3 regions of the Pantoea sp. X-Soil-YNGN-844 genome follow, and region 1 is predicted to be linked to each of the others. Evidence: predicted binding sites of a transcription regulator. Region 1 holds the regulator's gene; each other region holds the start of a gene.
The links. Region 1 encodes Fur, which represses iron uptake genes when iron is present. Its sites were predicted from a motif close to ATAATAATGAGAACNACTATCAA; they were not measured.
Positions count from the first base shown of each region.

Region 2: the regulator Fur is predicted to act here: its motif matches at 1,203-1,225, upstream of fes (enterochelin esterase).
Region 3: the regulator Fur is predicted to act here: its motif matches at 1,079-1,101, upstream of exbB (tol-pal system-associated acyl-CoA thioesterase).

Region 1 is NZ_AP036007.1:1,146,363-1,148,632, forward strand. Features, by position in the region: gene glnS (glutamine--tRNA ligase) at 1-447, shown strand, start outside; gene AC6I8C_RS05215 (hypothetical protein) at 684-1,079, shown strand; gene fur (ferric iron uptake transcriptional regulator) at 1,145-1,588, opposite strand; gene fldA (flavodoxin FldA) at 1,935-2,270, opposite strand, start outside.
Region 2 is NZ_AP036007.1:488,922-491,191, forward strand. Features, by position in the region: gene fes (enterochelin esterase) at 1-1,161, opposite strand, end outside; gene AC6I8C_RS02170 (TonB-dependent siderophore receptor) at 1,412-2,270, shown strand, end outside.
Region 3 is NZ_AP036007.1:3,418,085-3,420,354, reverse strand. Features, by position in the region: gene AC6I8C_RS15810 (TRAP transporter substrate-binding protein) at 1-836, opposite strand, end outside; gene exbB (tol-pal system-associated acyl-CoA thioesterase) at 1,186-1,908, shown strand; gene exbD (TonB system transport protein ExbD) at 1,915-2,270, shown strand, end outside.

The DNA.
Region 1 (2,270 bases):
GGCAAAGAAGTCCGCCTGCGTAATGCCTATGTGATTCGTGCTGAGCGCGTCGCTAAAGATGAAGCGGGCAACATCACCTGCATCTACTGCACCAGCGACACAGATACGCTGAGCAAAGATCCTGCCGATGGCCGTAAGGTCAAAGGGGTGATTCACTGGGTGTCTGCGGATCACGCGCAGCCAGCAGAGTTTCGCCTGTATGATCGTCTGTTCAGTGTGCCAAATCCGGGCGCGGCAGAGGACTTCCTGGCGGTGATCAACCCTGAGTCACTGGCGATCAAACAGGGCTTTGTGGAACCGGGCCTGCGTGATGCAGAACCGACCACTCCGTTCCAGTTCGAACGTGAAGGTTATTTCTGTGCCGACAGCGTTTACTCTAAACCGTCACAGCTGGTATTTAACCGCACCGTCGGTCTTCGTGATACCTGGGCGAAAACCGGCGAATAAATTTTTTTGAGGCTGACCTCATAAAATGACAAAAGGGCGATTTATCGCCCTTTTTTGTTGCCCCGATTTTACTCATTGCCGACGTTTATTCTGACCTAACCGCAACCGATTAAATGCCGCATTGTGAGAGAAATCTGAGTTTAAAAAAATTAATCAATTTCCGGATGTGAATTATCCGCTTTCAGGTAGGCTATGCGCTCTCAGAGGTTGCAAAGCGGGTTACAGAAGGAAAAAAAATGACAGTTCTCGCCCAGGAAGCCAGAAACAGTGTGGTCGTTTTACATCAGCTCATTGAACGTATTTTTAACCAGCCTGCCGGATCTGATGACAGTTTTGAGCTGCTGATGTCCTATTTTCATCCTGAATTCCGCATGGTCACCCCAAAGGGTAAAGAGTGCAATCTGAACGAGGTTGAGGCGCTTTTCCGGCAGCTGCAGGGACAGCGCGAAGGGATGCGCATTGCCACCTGCGAGCACGTCATCCTCTCTCATCATGAAAAAGAGATCACCGTGCAGTATCGCGAAATGCAGATGATGAATGGCAATAATCAGAGCCGTATTTCGCTGGCGATACTGGATTGCAGCAGCTCCATTCCACGCTGGCGCTATCTGCAGGAGACGCTGGTCGCCTGATACAACAGCCCAGGACAGACGAAAAAAAACCGGTGAATTCACCGGTTTTTTTATTTCAGGTCGCGTTACTGGTCGTGCAGGGTTTCATCTTCCCGGCAATCGCCCAGCGTACAGTGTCCATAGAGATAGAGGCTGTGGTTGGTCAGCTTGATGCCATGACGGGTGGCGATTTCACGCTGACGCGTTTCGATCGACTCATCGCTGAACTCAATAACTTTGCCGCAATCCAGGCAGATAAGATGATCGTGGTGATGCTGCTGCGTCAGTTCAAAGACAGATTTGCCGCCTTCAAAGTTATGACGGGTCACGATACCAGCGTCATCAAACTGGTTCAGAACACGGTAAACGGTAGCCAGGCCAATCTCTTCGCCGATGTCGATCAGGCGTTTGTACAAATCTTCCGCACTGACGTGATGGCACTCAGGTTCCTGAAGCACTTCCAGAATTTTCAGTCTGGGCAGCGTCACTTTCAGGCCAGCCTTCTTTAATGCGGTGTTGTTGTCAGTCATGCGGATTTTGTCCTGTCACTATATTCACTTTTGTGGCTTGTCGCCTTGAATGTCGATCTGCGCTCATTCTCATTTGCGTCTCATTATAGAGCTGAAGCGATGAAATGAAAACCAGAGGGCGTGCCTGAATCATCACGGGCTGTGGGGGAAAGGTCACCGGGCCGGGGAGGATTCTGGCAGATGTCTGTTGGTACATCGCTTAGTCTTGCCGCCAGAGAAATAAGCGGAAGATCGATGCGGGTATTCTACAGATTAAACGGAGAAAGTTAAAAAAATGTGGCTATTATTTCTATAGGAATTTCCATTGCCTCAATGTGAGCTGGCGCTCACATTGAGTCGGGCAGGATCAGGCTTCGAGGATATCTTTTAGCTGCAGTTCATCAGAAATCTGCTTAACCCATTGCTCTACGCGCTGGTTAGTCAGTTCAGGCTGGCGATCTTCATCAATGGCCAGACCCAGGAAGTGGGTATCATCGGCCAGACCTTTTGAGGCTTCGAAGTGGTAACCTTCGGTTGGCCAGTGTCCGACAATCACGGCACCGTGCGGCTCAATGATGTCACGGATCGTGCCCATCGCATCACAGAAGTACTCCGCGTAATCTTCCTGATCGCCGCAGCCAAACAGCGCAACCAGCTTGCCGTTGAAATCGATCTCTTCCAGCGTCGGGAAAAAGTCATCCCA
Region 2 (2,270 bases), 660 kb from region 1:
GCACAGCGCATCGTGACCCCCTTCAACCGGGTGATAGCTGACCTGATGTCCTGCCACAGTCAGATCGCGCTGAAACTGCTCGTTTGCCGCCAGAATCAGTCGTTCGCGCCGTCCCGCCTCCAGATAAAAGCGGCGAGAGGGCGCCTGCAGCAAACCCTGCTGTAACTGCTGCGGCAGCCAGCCATTCGGGTCGCCGCGCGCGGGCCACCAGAACGAACCGGAAAGACTGACGGCACCCGCAAAGGTTTCCGGCCAGGTCAGGGTGGCGTAAGCGGCAGAAAGGCCGCCAAAACTCTGTCCGGCCACCAGCGTACTGTCGGCCCGGAACGGTGCCCACTGCTGAATTTGTGGTAACAGCTCATGCTGAATCGCCAGCCAGAAATCGGGATTACAGGTGAGCTCACGCGTGCGGTGTTCGCGGTCAATGATGTCGATCATGACATAGACCGCAGGAGGCAGTTCGCCTGCCTCAGTGAGTTGCTGAAGCGGACCGGCAACCGGCATGCTGTGCGCCCAGAACTGACCATCCAGCAGCAGCGCCAGCGGACGATCGGCAGCGTCTGCCTCGCCGGTGACATAAAGCCAGACCTGACGCTGATTGCCCAGCCGCTGGCTGCGCCACAGATGCTGCTGCAGCGGAATCCTGGCGGCGCGATCTTCATCAACTGCACGCCAGACCTGCTGCTCAGGCGCAAGCGGCAGATGCAGCGGTGAGACGCTCATGCCGCGCCCGGCCGACCAGCTCCGCAGCGGATTGAGCAGATCGCTTTGTGCCTGCCGGAATTTCTGACTCCACCACTGGCGCAGCGCCTGCATATCAGCCTGCCCGGTAAACGTCTCTGTCTGGTTGTCAGGGATCAGGCAGTAGCTGCCGCGCCAGTCAGCGGGCAGGGTGGTTTGCCACCACCAGACATCGGTATCAGGAACAGGTGTTAAGGAGGAAGGTGAAGCTGTGTGATGATGATCGGTTACACCGGTAATGTTGATCCAGACGCGCCGGGTATCAGAGTGCAGCGGGTCACCCTGCGGATCACGCCAGAAAAAAGTGACCTGACAGGTGCCCTTTTCGCCAGGTTCAATCAGGGGAATACCCTGTTGCTGCAGCTGCAGCCACCAGCGTTCGCTGCCGGTCTCTTCGTTTAACCACGCCATTCGCGCCATGATTCAATCACACTTGCTTAAGGTCATGCATGTTACAGATAATAGTATTGATAATTATTTGCATTTGCAATAGGGTGTTTCCGCTCGACAGGGAGCGCGCGCATTCTCTCTGTCGCATCGGATTTCAGACGTAAGTAACGCGGTTCTGAAGCAGGTGTGGCGGGAGGGTTAATGCGTTGCAGGCAAGGTTATGACCTTTTTACCGGTACGCCGGCAGTGGCACGCTCGCTGGCACTCCAGGAACAGAAAAATGAAAAAGTTATCCCGGCTTTCGTTAGCCATTATGATTGAACTGGGTTTTACTGCCTCTCTCATTTCTGCTGGCGCAGTGGCTGCCGAAGCCCACAGCGACCCGGCGATCAACAACACGTCAGACACGATCCACGACGACACCATGATGGTCACCGCCGCTGAGCAGACGCTGCAGGCGCCAGGCGTGTCGACGATTACCGCCGGCGAAATCAAAAAACATCCGCCTGCGCGCGACGTCGCCGAAATCATCCGCACCATGCCCGGTGTCAACCTGACCGGTAATTCCACCAGCGGCCAGCGTGGAAACAACCGTCAGATCGATATCCGTGGCATGGGCCCGGAAAATACCCTGATCCTGATCGATGGGCTGCCGGTAACCAGCCGTAATTCCGTGCGGCTTGGCTGGCGCGGTGAGCGCGACACACGCGGCGACACGAACTGGGTACCGCCAGAGATCATTGACCGCATTGACGTCATCCGTGGTCCGGCAGCGGCCCGTTACGGCAATGGCGCGGCGGGTGGCGTGGTGAATATCATCACCAAAAAAGAGATGGATAATCAGTGGCACGGCTCGTGGAGCGCCTATTACAACGTGCCGCAACACAAGGAGGAGGGCGCGACGCGGCGTAGCAACTTCAGTCTTGAAGGACCGCTGGGCGATGATGTCAGTTTCCGGCTCTATGGCGGTCTGGCAAAAACGCAGGCCGACGCTTACGACATCAATGAAGGTCACGCCGCTGACCGCACCGGCAGTTATGCAGGATCCTATCCGGCGGGCCGGGAAGGTTCAGTCAATAAAGATATTCATGGCCTGCTGCGCTGGGCGTTTGCACCAATGCAGGCGCTGGAAGTGGGGG
Region 3 (2,270 bases), 2.3 Mb from region 1:
ATCGACTCTTCGGTATAGGTCGCCCAGAGCTGGCGCTCCTCATCCTGTGCCTCTTTGCCGAGCTTTTTCAGCAGGGCCTGATCCTCGGGTTTCAGGCGATCCCAGGCGCGTTTTGAAAACAGGATCATCTCTGGCTGGATAAAGTGGCCGCTGAGGGTGTAATACTTCGCGACCGGCATATAGTTATGGGCGACAAAGGTTGGTGGGTTGTTTTCGGTGCCATCAACCACGCCGGTCTGCATCGCACTGAACACTTCACTGACGCCCATCGCTACCGGATTGGCGCCCATCGCTTTCAGGGTTGCCAGCGAGATGGCGCTGTTCTGCACCCGGATTTTCATGCCCCTGAGATCGTCCGGCTTCGCCAGCGGCTTCTTGGTGATCATGTTGCGCTCACCGGCATCGGTCCAGCCCAGGAACACCATGCGGGCGTTGGGATCGTTATCGAATTTGTCGGCAATCTCGCGGCCTATATCGCCATCCAGCACGTTGTGCATGTGATTAACGTCGCGGAAAATGTAGGGCAGGGTCAGCACGCTGGTTTCTGGGGCAATCGAGGTGACCGGGGCCAGCGAGACGCGGATCATATCGATAGCCCCCAGCTGCACCTGTTGCAGCGTCTGATCTTCATCACCCAACACGCCACCGGCGTAGAGCTTCATCTCCAGCCGTCCATCGGTGGCCTGTTTCAGTTTGTCGCCCATGTGTTGCAGAGCGACCACGGTGGGATAACCGGCAGGCTGCACTTCAGCCACTTTAATCACCTGTGCCGTGGCGGTGGCGCTCGCTATCATCGCCGCCAGGGCACTGGCCACGCATGTTTTCATCATTCTCATTATATTGTCTCCCGCAGAGGTAAGACGGCCTGCGGTCAGGGCTAACCGCAGAGGGCCGTAAGGAGCCAGCATAGTGAAAACGTGTCTGAGTAAAATGCAGCAATGCTGATTGAATGAATTCCATCACATTTTGAAACGTTGTTTTAATAAATTTTCATGCAGCTTCACATTTTCGAAATATCCTCACAAACCGTGCCTGAACCTGCTCAACAACAGGTCAATAGCGCGGATCAGCTTTGTAAATACTAATGAGAACTACTATCAATTCGCCGCCATTTTGCTATTATTTGCGCTTGTTTCGCATCCCTGAATCAGAAGTTGGAGAAGCAGCGTGGTAGCCAGTGATTTGATGCAAACGGACCTCTCCGTTTGGGGCATGTATCAACATGCCGATATCGTGGTAAAGGTGGTCATGATTGGCCTGTTATTGGCCTCAGTGGTGACCTGGGCGATCTTCTTCGGCAAATATGCCGAACTCAGCGCGGCTAAGCGTCGCCTGAAGCGTGAGCAACTGGCACTGGGCGAAGCCCGCAATCTGAATGACGCCGCCCGCATTGCCAAAGCCTTTACCGGGCACAGCCACTCTGTGGTGCTGTTGAACGATGCGCAGAATGAACTTGAACTGTCGGCTGGCGTGGAAGATACCAATGGCATTAAAGATCGCACCAGTTTCCGCCTCGAGCGCCGTGTAGCCGCCTTCAGCCGCCATGCGGGTCGTGGCAACGGTTTCCTGGCGACCATCGGGTCTGTCGCTCCGTTTATCGGCCTGTTCGGCACCGTCTGGGGCATCATGAACAGCTTTATCGGCATCGCGAAAACCCAGACCACCAACCTTGCGGTGGTGGCACCGGGTATTGCCGAAGCGCTGCTGGCGACCGCGATTGGTCTGGTTGCTGCGATCCCGGCCGTCGTCATCTATAACGTTTTTGCCCGCATGATTGCCAACTACAAAGCCTCGCTGGGTGATGTCGCCGCGCAGGTGATGCTGCTGCAGAGTCGTGATATCGATCTGGGCACCGTCGCCACAGAGGTTCCGCGTCCTGCGACCGCCCAGAAACTGCGCTTAGGGTAAGTTGTTATGGCCATGCGATTAAACGACGATCTGGAAACCGATGGTGAAATGCATGAGATCAACGTGACGCCGTTTATCGACGTCATGCTGGTGCTGCTGATCATCTTTATGGTGGCCGCGCCACTGGCTACGGTCGATGTGCGCGTTAATCTGCCTGCTTCCACCAGCGCGCCGCAACCGCGTCCGGAAAAGCCGGTCTATCTGTCGATTAAAGCAGATAAACAGCTTTACGTGGGTAACGATCAGGTCACCCCGGACTCGCTGGTTAACGTGCTGACCAACCAGACGCAGGGCAACAAAGAGACCACCATTTTCTTCCAGGCTGACAAGTCGGTAGATTATGAAACGCTGATGAGCGTCAT